Regions from separate parts of the Rhodococcus sp. ACT016 genome, predicted to be linked through region 3. Evidence: riboswitches for the same ligand, from Rfam matches in the RefSeq annotation. Region 3 holds a riboswitch; each other region holds the start of a gene.
The links. A riboswitch is a leader RNA that binds a small molecule or an ion and turns the genes downstream of it on or off. The one in region 3 is predicted to bind S-adenosylmethionine.

Region 1 (6,198 bases), on a different contig from region 3:
GCATTGTCGACCTCGCCCAGCTCGATGCGGCGTCCGCCCAGCTTGACCTGGTCGTCGGCCCGGCCCTGGAAGAGCAGGCCGGTCGGGTCGAGGCGGACCAGGTCGCCGCTGCGGTAGGCGCGGTCCCAGCCGAGCGTCGGCATCGGCGCGTACTTCTCGGCGTCCTTCGCCGGATCGAGGTAACGCGCGAGTCCCACGCCGCCGATGACGAGTTCGCCCACCTCGCCGTCGGCGACCGGTTCGCCCGCCCCGTCGACCACCGCGAGATCCCAGCCGTCGAGCGGCAGACCGATGCGCACCGGTCCGCTGCCGTCCATCAGTGCGCCGCACGCGACGACGGTGGCCTCCGTCGGGCCGTACGTGTTCCACACCTCGCGGCCGGGGACCGCGAGCCGCTCCGCCAACTCCGGCGGGCACGCCTCGCCGCCGAAGATCAACAGCCGCACCGCCTCGAGCGCCTCGGCGGGCCACAGCGCCGCGAGGGTCGGCACGGTGGAGACGACGGTGACGTCGCGGGAGACCAGCCACGGCCCCAGGTCCATGCCGCTGCGCACCAGCGCGCGCGGTGCCGGCACGAGCGTCGCGCCGTGCCGCCACGCGAGCCACATCTCCTCGCACGAGGCGTCGAACGCCACCGACAGCCCCGCCAGGACCCGGTCTTCCGGTCCGATCGGGTTGTCCTGCAAGAACATCCGCGCCTCGGCGTCGACGAACGCGGCCGCGTTGCGGTGGGTGACCGCCACGCCCTTCGGCGTGCCGGTGGACCCGGACGTGAAGATGATCCACGCGTCGTCGTCGGGGGTCGGCGGGCGGACGGCGGGAGCCTCGCTGCGCCGCGGCGCCGTGCCCGGTTGCACGCCGTCAGCGGTGAGGATCGCCGCCACCTGTGCCTCCCCGAACACCAGTTCGGCACGCTCGTCGGGGTCGTCGGCGTCGACCGGCACGTACGCGGCACCGGCCGCCAGCACCGACAGGATCGCGACGTACAGATCGCGCGAGCCCGACGGCATCCGCACCCCGACCCGGTCGCCGCCGCCGACCCCGGCGTCGGCCAGCCAGCGGGCCCCGGTCGCGAGCTCGTCGAGCAGCTCGCGGTAGGTGAGCGGCGCGGTGCCGTCGTCGATCGCGGTGGCGTCCGGAAATGCCGCGGCGGTGGCCTCGAGGATGTCGACGAGCGTGCGCGGCGCGGGGGCCAGTGAAGACCGGAGGAAGACCGCCGGAATCGTGATCGATCGGTGGCCCGTGTCCGGGTGCGAAGGGAGGGGCAAGTCCGAGGTCCTGTCCTGGTCGTCTGTGCTGTCGAGCAGTTGTCCCATTCCAAGCTTGCGGGCAGGTGAACGAGCAGCGCCGGTGCCACCAGTATCGGCGTCGGAGCTGCCGACGAACACGGTGACATGCGGTCGGCGAGCGGATCGTGAGCGATTCCGCACTGCCGCCGGGAGAATTGCTTCACGATCGGAAGAGCGGTCCCGAGACGGTGTCGAAAACGGGGCCCACGGTCCGTCGCCTGGACGAAAGCGGGGTACCCCGCCCCGCGTCGAAGAGAGGATGACGACATGTACTACCTGGCATTGCTCGCGGCCGAGGAGAACGGTCCCGCGTCGATCCCCGGCACCGACGAACACACGACGTCGATGCAGCGGCACCAGGAGTTCTGGACCAAGGCGCAGGAGGCCGTCGCCGGCGGCGGTCTCCACTCGGGTTCCGAGACCGCGACGATCCGGCACGAATCCGGAAACGCGGTCGTGACGGACGGTCCGTTCGCGGAGACCGCCGAGGTGGTCGGCGGGTACTACGTGTTCGACGCGGCCGACCTGGACGCGGCACTGAGCCTGGTGCGCCAGTTGCCGGAGGTTGCGACCGGGCACGTGGAACTGTGGCCGATGGTGGACTGGTTCTCGAAGGACGAGCCGATCGACACCTGGTGGGCGGCGTTGTTGCGCGAACCCCGGGGAGAGGCGGTGGAGCCCGGTTCGGCCGACTGGGAGGCCGGTATGGTCGAGCACCAGCGCTTCGGCGAGATCGCGGGCGACCGGGTCAAGGGTGGCGGGGCGCTGTACCCGCCGACGTCGGCGACGACCGTGCGGCTGCGAGGCGGCGAACTGCTACTCGCCGACGGCCCGTCCACCGAGTCCGCCGAGATCGCGAACGGGATCTACGTGCTGTCGGCGCCCGACCGGGACGCGGCGGTGGCGCTCGCGTCGCAGATCCCGCTGGGCCCGCGGGGGTGCGTCGAACTCCGGCAGATCGCCGCCGGCTGAGCTGACGCAGGGATCCCTCGGGTAGTCGGATCGACTACAGTGACCGGCCGTCCCGCCCGTTCCCCGAAGAGGATTCGGGTGCAACAGGTGCAACGGAAGCTGGTCTCAGGGCAATGACGGATGTCGGTGTGCGGGAACGCCGCAACGTGGTCGACGCGGCCGCACGGGTGCTGACCGAGGTCTGCGCGCCGTGGGTCGTCAACATCGCTTCGTCGATGGTGATCGGTATCGCGGTCGGCGCGCCCGGCTGGGGCGCGTTCGTCGCCCTGTGCGCGGGAGTCGTGCCGATGGCGGTCATCCTCGCCGGGATGCGGCGGGCGACGATCGGCGATCACCACGTCAGCAAGATCGACGAGCGACATCTGCTGATCGTGGTGCTGTTGTTCGTCGTGGTGGCCGGGTTGGTCGTGCAGGTCGTAGCGCATGCTCCGATCGAGATGATCGCGTTCATGTCGGCGGGCCTGGTGGCGTTGGCGGTGGCGGCGGCCATCACGAGCGTCTTCCGCTGGAAGGTCAGCGTCCACACCGGCGTCTCGGCCGGTGTGACGGTGGTACTGGCACTGGCGGTCTCACCGTGGTGGCTACTGGCCCTGACCCTCACACCGTTGGTCGGCTGGTCCCGGGTCCGTCTCGGAGCCCACACGACGGGGCAGGTCGTCGTCGGTGCGCTCACCGGCGCGGTCGCCGCCGGTCTGACCTATGCCCTGATCGCCTAGCGCGGAATCGGTGCCGTCCCTGCCGGATGCCGTGGCTCGATCATCGATTGTGCTGTGGCACTGAGGCTTCGGAGTCGAATCGCCGTCTTGGCGGAGGTCGACGCGGACGGGTCGGCGGCGCGACCGACCCCGAGTGGTGTGACGGCGATCTCGTTCGGGACCCGGTGGGTCGGGGTTGACATCGCGCGAATCGCTCTGCCATTCTCGTTGCCAGGTCACGAGTACCAGCGTCAAGCCCCGGCTAGCTGGTCGGCAACCCTCCAACCGCGGTGGGGTGCTCCGGGTGACGACCAGGTCATGGTCCAAAAGGACATGACAAGCGCGGACTCCGATGGCGTCGACTCTCACGGCCGACGAGTCCCGGGACTCGAAGGATGCTGTGATGACCGCTGTACTGAACGCTGACGCCTGTACGACCTCCCCCCTCGCCCGGGTTTCCGGCTGTGACTTGCAGGTTCCGCTCGTCGGGGGTGGAACCTGCACCTACGCGAACTTCGACTACGCGGCCAGCGCACCCGCTCTGGCGCAGGTCACCGACCGGGTTCAGGAACTGCTGCCGTTCTACGCGAGCGTGCACCGCGGCGCCGGCTACGCCTCCCGCGTGAGCACCGAGGCCTACGAGAACGCCCGTGTGGCCGTCGAGCGCTTCGTCGGCGCCGACGCCGACCAGGTTGTCGTCTTCACCCGCAACACCACCGACTCGCTCAACCTTCTCGCGAGCTGCGTTCCCGGCGACGTCGTCGTCCTCGACATCGAGCACCACGCAAACTTCCTGCCGTGGAAGAACTCCCGCGTCGTCGAGGCTGCCGACACGGTTGCCGAGACCATCGACCGCATCGTCGCCGAGCTGTCTGCCAAGCCCGCCGCGCTGCTTGCCATCACCGGCGCCTCCAACGTCACGGGTGAGGTGCTGCCGATCGCCCAGCTGGCCGAGGTCGCGCACCGCTGCGGCGCCCGCGTCCTCATCGACGGCGCGCAGCTCACCCCGCATCGCCGCGTGAACCTCGCCGAGACCGGCGTCGACTACCTGGCCTTCTCCGGCCACAAGCTGTACGCACCGTTCGGTGCCGGCGTGCTGGTCGGCCGCCGGGACTGGCTCGACGAGGGCGAGCCCTACCTCGCGGGCGGCGGTGCCGTGCGTGAGGTGACGCTCGAGGAGACCTGCTGGGCGCCCGCCCCCGCCCGCCACGAGGCCGGCAGCCCCAACGTCCTCGGTGTCGCTGCCCTTGCCGCCGCGTGTGATGCGTTGGCCGCGTTGGACTTCGGTAAGGTCGTCGCGCACGAGCGGGTCCTGTCGGCCCGCCTCGCCGAGGGCCTCGCGGAGATCGACCGCGTGCACCTGCTGCGTCTGTGGGCCGACGCCCCGGACAGCGTGGGCATCGTCACCTTCACGATCGACGGCTTCGAGCCCGGCGAGATCGCCGCGTACCTCTCGGCCGAGCACGGAATCGGTGTGCGCGACGGTCGTTTCTGCGCGCACCCGATCCTGAACCGCATCGGGCACGGCGACGGCGCCGTCCGTGCCAGCCTCGGCCTGGGCACCACGTCCGACGACGTCGAGCGCCTGATCGCCGCCGTCCGCCAGCTCGTGGCCGGCGAGGCGACCTGGAACTACGGCAAGACCGACGGCCTGTGGAACCCGGTTCCCGAGACCCGCGGCTTCTCCGCTGGTGGCACCGGCGCCTCCGAGTGCGTGTAACCGGCTCGGAATCAGTGTGATTCGAACTGTCGCGGGGGAGAGAATCGGGGGATAGCGTGACGCGCATGGAGTCGACGAACAGGGGCGGTCAGTGGTCCCGCCGTCATGTCGACCTGTGCCGTACGTCCTCGGGAATGTGTACGCGCTGACGTCCAACGCCGTCCACCACCCACTCTTCCCGAGGAATCGCCATGTCCCAGTCCGTTTTCACCTCCGCTCACTCAGTCGCGCCTCGCCGTCCGCTGCGCGTGGCCGTCGAACTGACCGGCGCCGGGCATCATCCCGCCGCCTCCCGGGTCGCCGGGAACATCCCGCTGACCGGCCCCGACTACTGGGTGGACCTGACCGTCGGCCCCGACACCCTCGACCTCGCGGCCCAACCGGCCGTCGTGCTCCGGATTCGCGCAGCCGACCTGCACGAGGCGCAGCGGGCCCGCGCCGCGATCCGCGCGCAGGTAGCCGCCGAAGGACGTGACCCGGACACCGTCACCGTCCTGGTCGACATCGAAACCCTGGTCGCGGTCGACTCCCGCAGCGCGCGTGCGGAACTCGCCCTTCTCGACGAGACGCTCGGGGTGCCGCACCAGCCGTCGTCGCTGTCGTACATCGGGACCGCCGACGGCCTGGCGAGCCTGATCGCCGACATCCACGCCGCCGACGTCGCCGACGGCGTCACCCTGCTGCCGCTGGCTCTGCCGAAGGTGCTCGAGCACGTCGTCGACGGCACGCTGCCGTGGCTCGAACGCCGCGGACTGGTCACGCTGTCGGACCGGGTCGACGAGGCGCTCGCCCGGTTCGGACTGGTGCGGGGAAGCCACGCCCGGGCGTCCTGAGCGGTCGAACCTCAGCGCGGCTTGTGGGCCTCGATGAGGAATCGGGTGGAATGCGCGACGAACGGACCATCCGCACGGATGTGTTCGTCGAGGTCGCGCAACCGGTCACCGTAGGCGTCGACGGTGAAGCCCGGAACTATCCAGATCACCTTCCTCAGAAAGTAGACGACCGCACCGATATCGAAGAACTCCATGCGCAGTCGCTCGAACCGCAGATCCACAATCTCGAGCCCGGCGGCGCGTGCCCCGTACGCGGCCGTGTCCGGATGCCGTAGTCGTCGCGCCTCGGGTTGCGGACCGAGGAAGAACTCGGCGAGCTCGAAGACGCTCTCGGGGCCCACGTGCTGGGCCAGATAGGTTCCGCCGGGGGCGAGCACCCGCGCGATGTCCGGCCACGACACGGTGTTGGGGTGACGACTGGTGACGAGGTCGAAGGCGTTGTCCGCGAACGGCAGTGGTGGCTCGTCCGGGGCGGCGACCACTACCGCGCCCAACGGGTGCAGCAACGCGGTGGCCTTCGCGATGTTGGGCGGCCACGACTCCGTCGCGGCCATCGTCCGGGGCATCGCGCCGGCACCGGCGAGGACCTCTCCGCCACCGGTCTCGATATCGAGTGCGGCGGTCGCCAGTGCGAGGCGATTGCCCAGGAGACGCTGATAGCCCCACGACGGGCGCTGTTCGGTGGCGCG
Region 2 (6,198 bases), on a different contig from region 3:
GAATCGTGCGACGCGCACGACTTCCTCGGGCGTCACCGCGCCGACACCGACAACGACAGGTGCGATCTCTTTCGCTGCCTGGTCCGCGGTCCGCGGGAGGGTGTTCGTGGTCATACCTTTATTCTCCGTTTCAAGGGTAAGAAGTCGTGCTCTAAGTAGTCGTCGGTGTCAGACGGGGTCGACGAGGATCTCGTCCTCGGGCGCGGGCTCCTCGGGTCGGACCCAGCGGCGGTAGGCCAGGGCGAGCAGCACCAGCCACACCGCACCGACCACGATCGCCACGCGGGTGTCGGCGTCGAAGGCGAGTAGCGCGATCACGAAGCCCAGGAAGCCGATCGCGACCAGCTGCCCGTACGGCCAGAACGGCACCGGGAACTTCAGGGCGGCGGCCTCGTCCGCGCTCATCCGCTTCCGCGAGCGGTACTGAGCGAGCAGGATCATCAGCCAGACGAAGATCGTCGCGAAGGTCGCGATCGACGCGATGACGAGGAAGACCCGGTCCGGCATCAGGTAGTTGAGCAGGACCCCGACCAACAGCGCGGCGACCATGATGACCACCGTCATCCACGGGACACCGTTGCGGGAGACCCGACCCATCACCGCGGGCGCCTGGCCTCGCTGCGCCATCCCGTACATCATGCGTCCGGCACCGAAGATGTCGCTGTTGATCGCCGACAGGGCGGCCGTGATGACGACGACGTTGAGCACCGTCGCGGCCGGACCGATGCCGAGCCCCTGGAAGATCTGCACGAAGGGGCTGCCGTCGGCCCCGATGCTCTGCCACGGGGTGATCGCCATGATCACGGCCAGCGTGAGCACGTAGAAGACGATGATCCGGATGGGCACAGTGTTGATCGCTCGTGGAATCGTGCGCTGCGGATCCTCGGCCTCACCGGCCGTGATGCCGATGATCTCGGTACCGCCGAACGCGAACATCACGATCGCGAAGCAGCCGAGGAACCCGCCGATCCCGGTGGCGAAGAACCCTCCCTGGCTCCACAGGTTCGACACTCCCTCACTGGTGTCGTGGAGACCGAACCCGAAGACAAGGACCGCGATACCACCGGCGATCATCGCCACGATCGCCACGATCTTGACGATCGTGAACCAGAACTCCACTTCGCCGAAGACCTTGACGCTGAGCAGGTTGATCGCACCGATGAAGAAGATGACCGACAACACCCAGATCCACCGTGGGACATCCGGGAACCAGAAGCCCATGTAGACGCCGAAGGCCGTCACGTCCGCCAGGCAGACCACGATCATCTCGAACGTGTAGGTCCAGCCGGTGGCGAAGCCCGCGAGCGGGCCCAGGTGCTTGCTCGCGTACTCACCGAACGAACCCGATACCGGGTTGCTCACCGCCATCTCGCCGAGCGCACGGAGCACGATGTAGATCACCGCACCGCCGATCAGATACGCCAGCAGGACGGCCGGCCCTGCCCGGTTGATCGCCTCCGCCGAGCCGTAGAAGAGCCCGGTTCCGATGGCGGATCCGAGGGCGATGAAGCGGATGTGGCGCGCTGTGAGACCTCGGGTCAGCGCCGAGGCGGTGTCTTTCACAATGAAACTCCCTGGAAGGTGGCATTGTCAGCAGGCGCGTCGTCGACTCGAGGCCCGCGGGTTTTGTGCGACTTTTGTGCACTGCGTCACAACCTGCGCGACATGTCTAGTCCTGTCTATACATGTTCGTCAAGTGCGGGTTTGCCTTGTCCGTTTCGACGTCCGCTTCGACATCCGTTTCGACGGACCTGCCCGCCCTCCTTCCAACCGTGCGGTCGATACCGCTACTATCGGCGGAAGGTCATGAGTGTCAGCGTCAAGCCCCGGCTCGCTGGCCGGCAACCCTCCAACCGCGGTGGGGTGCCCCGGGTGATGACCAGGTTGACCGACGCAAGTCGGGAAACAAGCGCGGGTCCGCTGGGACGGACCCACTGACCGGGCCATGCCCCACCGGAGGTTCACCATGTGTTGTTGTCTCGAGTAGCCGGTCTCCACGCGCGCATTCCATGCTGCGCCCATCCCCCTGCTGACAGCCCTCTCCCGAACCTGGAGTAGAACGACTCATGACCGAAATCACGGATCCCTCGGCGACCTGGAGCTTCGAGACAAAGCAGATCCACGCGGGTCAGCTGCCCGACGGCACCACCAATGCGCGCGCGCTGCCGATCTACCAGACCACGTCGTACACGTTCGACAGCACCGATCACGCGGCGGCGCTGTTCGGCCTGGCGGAGCCCGGTAACATCTACACGCGGATCATGAACCCGACGCAGGACGCCGTCGAGCAGCGGATCGCCGCGCTCGAGGGTGGCGTCGCGGCGCTGCTGCTCGCGTCCGGTCAGGCCGCCGAGACGTTCTCGATCCTCAACCTCGCCGAGGCCGGCGACCACATCGTGTCGAGCCCGCGCCTGTACGGCGGCACGTACAACCTGTTCCACTACTCGCTGCGCAAGCTGGGCATCGAGGTCTCGTTCGTCGAGAATCCCGACGACATCGAGCAGTGGCGTGCCGCGATCCGCCCGAACACCAAGGCGTTCTACGGCGAGTCGATCTCCAACCCGCTGGGCGACGTGCTCGACATCCCGGGCATCTCGAAGGTCGCGCACGAGAACGGCGTCCCGCTCATCGTCGACAACACGGTCGCGACGCCGTACCTGATCCGTCCACTCGAGCACGGCGCCGACATCGTCGTCCACTCGGCTACCAAGTACCTCGGCGGCCACGGCACCGCGGTCGCGGGCGTGATCGTCGACGGCGGCACCTTCGACTGGACGCAGGGCCGGCACACGAACTTCACGACGGCCGATCCCAGCTACCACGGCGTCGTGTACGCCGACCTGGGCGCCCCGGCGTTCGCGCTCAAGGCCCGCGTGCAGCTGCTGCGCGACCTCGGTGCCGCGATCTCGCCGTTCAACGCGTTCCTGATCTCGCAGGGCATCGAGACGCTGAGCCTGCGCATGGAGCGCCACGTCGCGAACGCGAAGTCCGTCGCCGAGTACCTCGAGGCTCGCCCCGACGTGAAGTCCGTGTCGTACGCCGGGCTGAAGTCCTCGCCGTGGCACGAGCGCGGGAATACGCTGGCGCCCCGCGGCACCGGCGCGATCGTCGCGTTCGAGCTCGCCGGCGGCATCGAGGCGGGCAAGAAGTTCGTCAACGCGCTCACGCTGCACAGCCACGTCGCCAACATCGGTGACGTCCGTTCGCTGGTGATCCACCCGGCCTCGACCACCCACTCGCAGCTGACCCCCGAGGAGCAGCTCGCGTCGGGTGTCACACCGGGTCTGGTGCGCCTCGCCGTCGGTATCGAAGGCATCGACGACATCATCGCCGACCTCGAAGCCGGGTTCGCGGCGGCGGCATCTTGACCGTCAGCTCCGTTCGCAACGCCCGTCCGGCGGGATTTCCTCCGCCGGACGGGCAGTTGGGCTTTGTCCACATCGGCTCGATCGAACTCGAGAACGGTGCGGTGCTGCCCGATGTCACCCTCGCCGTCCAGCGATGGGGTGAGCTCTCCCCCAACCGGGACAACGTGGTCCTCCTCGAACACGCCCTCACTGGTGATTCTCACGTCACCGGTCCGGCCGACGACGAGCACCCGTCCCCCGGATGGTGGGACGGCATGGTCGGCCCCGGCGCGCCGATCGACACCGACGAGTGGTGCGTGCTTGCGACCAACGTGCTCGGCGGCTGCCGCGGCACGACGGGCCCCGGTTCGCACGCGGCCGACGGCTCGGTGTGGGGATCCCGTTTCCCCGACATCTCCATCCGCGACCAGGTGACAGCCGAGGTCGCGCTCGCGGATGTGCTGGGCATCGAACGCTTTGCGGCCGTCGTCGGGGGGTCGATGGGCGGAATGCGGGCGCTCGAGTGGATCATCGGGTATCCCGACCGGGTCGACGCGGCCCTGATCCTCGCGGCCTGCGCGCGCGCGACCGCCGACCAGATCGGTACCCAGACCACGCAGATCCAGATCATCGCGAACGACCCCGACTGGCAGGGCGGCGACTACCACGGCACCGGGCGCATCCCGCGCGCTGGACTGGGGCTCGCCCGCCGGATCGCGCACCTGTCGTACCGCACCGAGAACGAACTGGACTCGCGCTTCGCGAACAACAACCAGGCCGGCGAGAACCCTTGGGCCGGTGGACGTTACGCAGTGCAGAGCTACCTCGACCATCAGGCCGACAAGCTGGTCGCGCGCTTCGATCCGGGCACGTACGTGCTCCTCACCGAGGCCTTGAACCGGCACGACGTGGGCCGCGGCCGCGGCGGTGTCGAGGCCGCCCTCGCGTCGACCGACGTCCCGGTGATCGTCGGCGGTGTCGACTCGGATCGCCTTTACCCACTGCGGCTGCAGCAGGAACTCGCAGACGGGCTTCCCGGCTGTGACCGGCTGCGCGTGCTCGAGTCGAAGGACGGTCACGACGGCTTCCTCACCGAGGCCGACGCGGTGACCGAACTGCTGAAGGAGACCCTGGAGCTGGCGCGCGCCGCTCGTCGGGACCGGTAGTCCACACACCTCGAAGATCGGTGCGCTCACCGCGCACCCTGTGGATCAGTCGGTGCCGAGCGGATCGATCGATGCCGCCAGCGCGATGATCGCCGCGCCGACAACGGTCATGGCCGCGACGTCGAATCCCTTGCCGCGCACCGCGAGCAGTCCCACCCGATCGGGTGACACCACGGCGCGCAGCACCGCCGCCAGCAGCATGGCACCCCCGAGGATGAGAGCACCACGCCGCCAGCGATCGGCCAACACCAGCACGAAGGCGGCCGCCACCACGAGGAGGACGGCCACCATCGGCAGGTTCCGGCGAAGGAACTGCGTCACGCGCTGGGACACCAGGCGAGCCTAGCTACGGTCTGTCCCGGCGACACCGGCGAGCTGCTCGGCCCGCTCGACGACGTTGGTGAGCAGGAACGCGCGGGTGAGCGGTCCGACACCGCCCGGGTTCGGCGAGACGAACCCGGCGACCTCGCGGACGTCGTCGGCGACGTCGCCCCGCAGGCCGTCGGCGGTGCGGCTGACACCCACATCGAGGACCGCGGCACCGGGCTTGACCATGTCGGCGGTGATGAGACCGGCGACGCCTGCGGCGGCGACGACGATGTCGGCGCGGCGCACCTCGGCGGCGAGATCCTTTGTGCCGGTGTGGCACAGCGTGACCGTCGCATTCTCTGAGCGGCGGGTGAGCAGCAGCCCGATGGGGCGGCCGATCGTGACGCCGCGGCCGACGACCGTGACGTGGACGCCGTCGATCGGCACCTCGTAGCGGCGCAGCAGGTGCACGACACCACGCGGGGTGCACGGCAGCGTCGCTTCCTTGCCGAGGACGAGGCGGCCCAGGTTCACCGGGTGCAGGCCGTCGGCGTCCTTGTCGGGGTCGATGCGCTCGAGGGCGGCGTTCTCGTCGAGGTGCTTGGGCAGCGGGAGCTGGACGATGTAGCCGGTGCACTCGGGGTTCGCGTTGAGCTCGTCGATCGTGGCCTCGAGCTCAGCCTGGGTGATGTCGGCGGGCAGGTCACGGCGGATCGAGGTGATACCGAGCTTGGCGCAGTCGTTGTGCTTGCCACGCACATAGGATGCGGAACCGGGGTCGTCGCCGACGAGGATCGTCCCGAGTCCGGGCGTGATGCCCTTCTCCTTCAGGGCTGCCACCCTGACCTCGAGGTCCTTGAAAATCTCGTCGCGGGTTGCTTTGCCATCCAGGATCGTTGCAGTCACGGCGACCATTGTTCCAGGCTAGGGTCGCTGCGTGACACCGGCTCCGGAACTTCGTGGTCCACGCGTCGTGCTGACCGTGGTCCGGCCCGCACAGCACGGGCGGCTGCGCGAGATCCATCGGCTGCCCGAGGTCAGCCGGTGGTGGAAGGACCCCGACAACGGCTGGCCCTCCCCCGAGCCCGGAACGGTCGCGTACGCCGTGCTCGAAGGTGACCGCGTCGTGGGATTCGCGCAGTGGTACCAGGAGTCGGATCCGGAGTTCCGGCACGCCGGGCTCGACCTGTTCCTCGACCCGTCCGTCCACGGCCGCGGGTTGGGCACCGAAGTGGTCCGGGTGCTGTGCAGCCATCTCGTCGATGACCTCGGCTTCCATCGGATCGTCATCGACCCGGAGGCCACGAATGCCGCGGCGATCGCGTGCTATCGAAAGGTCGGCTTCCGCGAGGTCGGCGTCATGCGCGAGTACTGCT
Region 3 (6,198 bases):
CAGGATGTTGCGGTCTGCGAGGAACAGCACCCGTTTGGCGCGCTTGGACTTCCAGAGTCGCCAGATGATCTGGAATGCGGTGAACGTCTTTCCGGTGCCGGTTGCCATAACGAGCAGGGCTCGGTTCTGCCCACGTGCCACTGCCTCGACCGTCCGGTTCACGGCTTGGAGTTGGTAGTAGCGCAGTTCCTTGCCTTGGAAGTAGTAGTCCTGCTCGATGACCTGCTTTTCGGCGGTGTCGGGTTCGATGTCCTTCCAGGCGAGCCACTTGCGATGCAACTCATCCGGCGAGGGGAACTCGTCGAGGGTCAACTCGCGCTCGATGTCGCCGGAGGTGACCGTTCGGTCGTGGAATAGGAAGCCGTCACCATTCGAGCTGAACACGAACGGCACGTCCAGGCGATCCGCGTAGCCGTGTGCCTGCTGCATGCCGGCACCGAGGCTGTGGTTGTTGTCCTTGGCCTCGACGACGGCCAGCGGCAATCCCGGCTTGAGGAACAGCACGTAGTCGGCGGACTTGGCGGCCTCGCGGGCGTGGAGTTTGCCGCGCACCACGATCTTGCCGGGCGCGATCGTGTACTCCTCGCGCATCTGACTCTTCTCGGGGTCCCAGCCCGCGCGCACGATGGCAGGCGTGATGTACCGAGTACGGATCTCGGTCTCCTTCAATGCCTTCTTGCCGAGTTCACTCACGACGCCATCACCATCACCATCACGGTCACGGTCGTGATCCTATTGGGAGGCCAGACGACATTCGGGGCGAACGGCCCTCGAATATTTCGATACCCGACCTGGTCGCCAGATTCACCGGGGTGATCACCCGCGGCGAGAGTGCAAACCGGTGCGAGGCGGCCGGCTGCACGAGATTGTCGGTGGCCGCGGATACCGTTCCGGCGTAGTCGTCGACGGGAAGGCGCAGACGTGGCAGATCCGGATCTGACCCGGATACCGAGGGGGCAACGCGAATGGGCAGCGCTCGTTGGCGTCTTGAGCGAAGACGACGACCGTGCGGAGCGGCACTTCCTTGAGCTGAAGTCGCAGATCGACCTGTCCAGCACCGGAGGCGGCGCGAAGGTCGCGAAATTCGTGTTGGGGGCTGCGAATCGCGATCCCGAACAGGCGGCAAAGCGATTCGATGGGCACGCGCTCATGGTTCTCGGCGTCAGCCAGGCTCGGTGACGGGGATCCCGTTCTTCGAGGCCAAAGACCTGGAGAACACGGTCAAGAAGTAAGGACGGCGGCATCTATATCCGACTCGACGGGCAGACATGTGAGGCGAGAGGTGGAGAAGTTCGCACGCTGCTCGAACGGGCCCGCTCCACGCGTCCGCGCGCAAACATTGCCATCGACATCACGGGTTCTGCGTTGCCGTTCCGGTGCAGTCCCGACATCCTCGGTGCCGAGCGAAGGCGACTGCGATGGGCGTACCAGGAAACCGTGCGCAAGGAAAATCTCCCCGTCACGTTTGCCTCCTTGGTGAGCAGCGCCAACGCCATGTCGGTCCTCGGTACCGAGCCGGAGGTACGTACGCCCGAGGAGTACTGGGACGAGATCGACGAATGGGAGGCCGAGACCCGCGCTTCGTGGGTCGGCTTTCTCGACGACGCCGCGGCCGCGGCGTGGCCCTGTGCGCGCGTCCGGGTACGCAATCTCTGCACCACGTTCATGGAGGGAGTGGAGGTGAAGATTCATCTCGATGGACCGGTGGAAGCACTCAGCAGGGTGGACGTCGACGTTCTGACGAACAGGTTGCCGGAACCGCCGCGGCCGTGGGGGCCCAGGCCCGTCCATCCTCCCTGGATATCGGGCCAGCTTCCGAACCTCCATGACTTCGCCCTGTCGCCGCCTTCCTACCGGCCGGAGTTGGTCGCCTTCACCAACTCGGGCTCCGTCGACCTGCGCCTGACGCTGAAAGAACTGCGCCCGAACGCGACCTACGACAGCGACGACGACGACGACGAGTTTGTACTCGTGATCCGCGCACCCGGGGCAGATTGCCTCACCGGCACTTGGACAGCAACCGCCCGCGATCATCACGAACTGTTCGAGGGTGAACTGGTGATCGACGTTGCCGAGGTCGAGGACCTCTCGCCGATCGTCGAACGTCTACTGCCGGACCGGTAGCCGGATGGCCTTCACCCCGTAAGCCTGCGTATTCGAGTCCTGCGAATTACCCATTCGGCAAGATCCGCGCAGTGTGGCGACCTCGGTCTCAACTCGGCCTCGGACATGGTGGTTAACTTGCTGTTCGCGATGTCGACCGACGTGGCGTACACCTTCGCATGCAACGAGGTAGATCCGATGAGTGCTGAGGCCACCATCGCGGTCGTGGCCGCCATCATCGCGCTATCCTCTATGGTCGCCGCGTTCTGGCAGGCCGGAAGTGCCCGTCGGCAGACGAACCTGCAACAACAAATGATCGAAAACGCCGCGCAGCCGTACGTCTGGGTCGACATTCGCCCCGACGACCGCGATGCGGCCTTCTTCCACCTCATCCTCAAGAACGAGGGGCCTACCGTCGCCGAGAATGTGCACGTCGTGATCGACCCTCCGCTGCCGGAGTCCTGGCGCCCGTCCGGTTCCGTCGGTCCGCGCGAGAGCGACTTCGCCTCGCTCCCTCCCGGCCGCACCATGATCTGGAACCTCGGCCTCGCAAGCGACATCGTGGCCACGGAGACCGAGCGGCAGTTCGACGTCACCATCACCGCCACCGGGCCGTACGGGCCACTCGTCCCGCACACGTACAGACTCGACCTCACGAGATACATCGGCCACGCTCAGCGGGCTCCGGGAACGCTGTCGGGGGTGGCGAAGGCCATCGGTGACCTCACGAAACAGGTCGAGAAGAGCAGCGCCGGTCGCACCTGACATAAGAGCCGGTTATCGGTCGACGGGCGCGCCCGCCCGTCGACCCGTCGACTCCCCGCAATGGTCAGGGCGCCGTACGCACGCCACCGGATCCACGACGAGCGGGGAACGTGGGAGCGGGGCCGCTACGGCGCGTCCAGCACCGGAGAAAGATGACCGAGCGGGCGAATCCACCGACACCTGTCGTTCGCCGGTGCCGGTGGACTACACGGCGTGGGAGTGCTCCCATCGCCATCCCCGGTGGGAGTGCCGATCGCCGGCGCATGCCAGCAGCGACCAGTGGGGCCCGTTCCAGGCGAAGACTGCGACCTGCCCGAATCGCGCACCGAGATCGCGTGCCTGGTGGTCGGTCAGTCCGAACACCGCCCGACTGTCCTCGCTGTGATCGCCGGTGAAGCTGGACCCCACCGCGGGCATCGAACGGATCCCGCCGGCGTACAGGTATCGGTCGAGAATCTGCATGCGCGCACGAGAAACGTTGGCGGGTTCCGGATCCGGCTGGATCGCCGTCACCACGTGCAGCGGCCCGAACGGAGGGTGAGTCTCTCCATCGCTCTCGTCGCAGGGGCGGACGACGCCCCCTCCGTCGGTCTCGAACCGCACCATCGTGTTCAGGTAGAACTCCCACGGCGTGCGCTCGCGGGCGAGCTGGGCCAGATCGTGGCGCGGTGTCCACACGAAGTCGTCGTATTCCTGCACCGCCTCAACCTAGCCAGCCCACGAGGATCGGTGCGCGTCGTGGGACATCGCGGTCCACAGATTTCCGCAGTTATTGCGTATGCGCAGTTTGTGCGGTATCGTGGATCTCGTTGGGCTGGAAGGCCCGACATCTTCACGAGATGCGGCCGCCAAGCTCCGACCTGGCCGCACACCAACCCCAAGGCGTTTCCGGGGTGGTTCGGATGACGAAGTGGCCACCGCCAACCGGCGGCGAGCAAGTACGCCCCCGCTCGCGGCGGGCATCACCGCAGAAGGAACCTCATGAGCCACACCCTCACCCCCGTGTACGAGCTGCCCGGCGCAAACGCTCACTTCGGGGCGCCCGACCCGACGCACCGCCTGTCGGAATCGGCCGACAATGGCGCCGACGAACGGCTCGCCGCACTGCTGGCCGCCAATGCATGCCCGAGGACCTACTTCGTCAGTGACGTTGCCGCCCTGTTCGGCAAGTCCGACCAGTGGGTGCACTGGGTGCTCAGGAACGTCACCCACCCGGACGGCAGCCCCATCGAACCCGAACGCATCGGCAAGCAGCGCCGCAAGCGTTTCACCCGACCTCTTGTCGAGAGCATCGTCGTCGCCCTGCACCACCGCGGAACGCTCACCCGCGACGGTGCATGCCGGGTCATCGCCAACCTTGACGCCGCGGAGGGGCTGGCGGCCTGAGCCGCAGCGGGCGCACATTCCAGGGTCCGCAAATATTGCGGACCCGCAGATATTGCGGTATGGTAAGTCATGTCCAACCGCTACGCCCGAATCCGGGACGAACTCGATCATGCTGAATCCGCCGATCCCCCAACCGCATTGGAACATCTTCGGGTCGTGTTGGAGGAAGTGAGCGAGCTGCTCGACGAACAGCTCGCTCACGCGGTCCTCGACCACGAACTGTCCCTGCGCTCCGCGGGAGCGAAGGCCGGTCTCACCGAGAACGCCGTCGGCCCGAGACTGGCACGCACCCCGATGCTCTCCCCCTACGCCCGCCCGGACAAACGGGTAACCGCCAAAGAAATCCAGCGTGCCCGGTACGACAAGAAGGGCGGCGTACCCGCCACCCCACCTGCCACCCCGCAACCGATGCGGTTCAAACCGCGCCGCAACACCTGAGCCCCCACCGAAAGGATCCTCCATGGCCAATCCGGACGTGACCCATCTCGTGTTCCTGCTCGACCGCTCGGGCTCGATGCAGAGCATCAAGTCCGATATCGAGGGGGGTTTCACCACGTTCATCAACGACCAGCGCGGCGCCGCCGGCCAGTGCCGGGTGACCCTCGCCCAGTTCTCGACCACCTACGAGGTCGTCTACCAGGGTGTGGCGCTCGACGAGGTCCCGCCGCTGGACCTCCGGCCGCGCGGGAACACCGCGCTACTCGACGCGATGGGCACCCTCATCACCGACGTCAGCGCCGAAATCGGATCTCTCCCAGAGGAAGAGCGTCCAGGAACGGTGATCGTCGCGATCATGACCGACGGCCACGAGAACGCCAGCCGCGAGTGGACCCACCCCGCGATCAAGGCACTCGTGGAACTGCATACCAATCGGTTCGACTGGCAGTTCCTGTACATGGGTGCCGACCAGGACGCCGTCGAGGTCGGCACCCGGCTCGGGATCAAGCGCGACCAGTCCCTCACCTACAGCAAGGGCAAGTCACGCGACGCGATGGCCGCCGCGTCGGCCAACATCCGCAGCTACCGCGCTGCCAAGACCGTCGACGCCGCCGCTGCCATGCCGGTGTTCAGCGACGCACAGCGCGCGGCCCTCGACGACTGACACCGCCGCGCGCCGTCCGGCACACGCCATGGCCGCTCGTTTTTGCACCGTCACCAAGGAGGCACACCATGCCATCTGTTCGGGGGAATGAGTTCTTCGACGATCCGGAAGGCCACGCGGAACGCTTTGTCGCGCAACTGCAGGCCGAGGCCGCGGTGCTGTCGGTTGCGCCGCCACGCTACGAATGGCGCGGCGGTTACTGGTGCGCGGTCAAGAGCAATACCGGGTGGCCGAACCAGACCGGCTGGGCCGAGCACCGGGACAGGGAAAGGCTGTTCCAGACACGATTCGCAGAGCTGCAGACCGAAGGACTATCGAGGGACGAGGCACTGTCACAGGCCCGCGCCTACGCAGACGCCGAGATGCTGGCCTGGACCACCGAACGCAAAGAAGCCAGCGACCGGTACTACGCCGAACTCGAGGCCGACATCGCACGCGAGGCCGGTGGGGACGGTGCCGGCAACGAGTCCACCAGTTCATCGGACTGACAACCACGACGAGAAGCCGAGGCGGTGCCCACATGAAGCTCTACTACTGTTCCGACTATGTCGGTGCCGCCTACGGTTTCGACACCACCCGCAAGGCGGCATGGGTCGCGGATTCGCTCACTCACAGGCCGATTGACGGTGTCGAGCTCCTCACGCCGCCGCCGCTGACCGTCGCCGACCTCGAACGCGTGCACGACCCCGAGTACATCCGGGCGGTGCGGACCGGCGAGCCGTGGTGTCTCGCCGAATCCCAGGGGTTCGACTGGGATTCGGCCTTGTGGCCAATGGTGCTGGCCTCCAACGGCGGCGTTCTCGCGGCCGCCCGCAGCGCCCTCGACGACGGGGTCGCCGGGT

Region 1: it holds a riboswitch for S-adenosylmethionine, as region 3 does, so the genes downstream of both, ACQ5DX_RS00065 (aminotransferase class V-fold PLP-dependent enzyme) here and ACQ5DX_RS29515 (hypothetical protein) in region 3, are expected to answer to the same signal.
Region 2: it holds a riboswitch for S-adenosylmethionine, as region 3 does, so the genes downstream of both, ACQ5DX_RS16640 (bifunctional o-acetylhomoserine/o-acetylserine sulfhydrylase) here and ACQ5DX_RS29515 (hypothetical protein) in region 3, are expected to answer to the same signal.

What each region holds. Positions count from the first base shown of each region.
Region 1 is NZ_JBEAET010000001.1:13,859-20,056, forward strand. Features, by position in the region: gene ACQ5DX_RS00050 (Pls/PosA family non-ribosomal peptide synthetase) at 1-1,268, opposite strand, end outside; gene ACQ5DX_RS00055 (YciI family protein) at 1,557-2,261, shown strand; gene ACQ5DX_RS00060 (hypothetical protein) at 2,375-2,977, shown strand; SAM riboswitch class IV at 3,191-3,305, shown strand; gene ACQ5DX_RS00065 (aminotransferase class V-fold PLP-dependent enzyme) at 3,360-4,676, shown strand; gene ACQ5DX_RS00070 (putative leader peptide) at 4,742-4,825, shown strand; gene ACQ5DX_RS00075 (hypothetical protein) at 4,868-5,509, shown strand; gene ACQ5DX_RS00080 (methyltransferase domain-containing protein) at 5,521-6,198, opposite strand, start outside.
Region 2 is NZ_JBEAET010000001.1:3,609,350-3,615,547, forward strand. Features, by position in the region: gene hutH (histidine ammonia-lyase) at 1-114, opposite strand, end outside; gene ACQ5DX_RS16635 (amino acid permease) at 169-1,563, opposite strand; SAM riboswitch class IV at 1,803-1,918, shown strand; gene ACQ5DX_RS16640 (bifunctional o-acetylhomoserine/o-acetylserine sulfhydrylase) at 2,067-3,368, shown strand; gene metX (homoserine O-acetyltransferase MetX) at 3,365-4,513, shown strand; gene ACQ5DX_RS16650 (DUF3017 domain-containing protein) at 4,559-4,804, opposite strand; gene ACQ5DX_RS16655 (bifunctional methylenetetrahydrofolate dehydrogenase/methenyltetrahydrofolate cyclohydrolase) at 4,856-5,728, opposite strand; gene ACQ5DX_RS16660 (GNAT family N-acetyltransferase) at 5,760-6,198, shown strand, end outside.
Region 3 is NZ_JBEAET010000002.1:580,188-586,385, forward strand. Features, by position in the region: gene hsdR (EcoAI/FtnUII family type I restriction enzme subunit R) at 1-693, opposite strand, end outside; gene ACQ5DX_RS29495 (hypothetical protein) at 922-1,179, shown strand; gene ACQ5DX_RS29500 (hypothetical protein) at 1,477-2,124, shown strand; gene ACQ5DX_RS29505 (hypothetical protein) at 2,302-2,868, shown strand; gene ACQ5DX_RS29510 (DUF3293 domain-containing protein) at 3,073-3,567, opposite strand; SAM riboswitch class IV at 3,699-3,815, shown strand; gene ACQ5DX_RS29515 (hypothetical protein) at 3,850-4,254, shown strand; gene ACQ5DX_RS29520 (hypothetical protein) at 4,411-4,692, shown strand; gene ACQ5DX_RS29525 (vWA domain-containing protein) at 4,715-5,356, shown strand; gene ACQ5DX_RS29530 (hypothetical protein) at 5,425-5,844, shown strand; gene ACQ5DX_RS29535 (hypothetical protein) at 5,877-6,198, shown strand, end outside.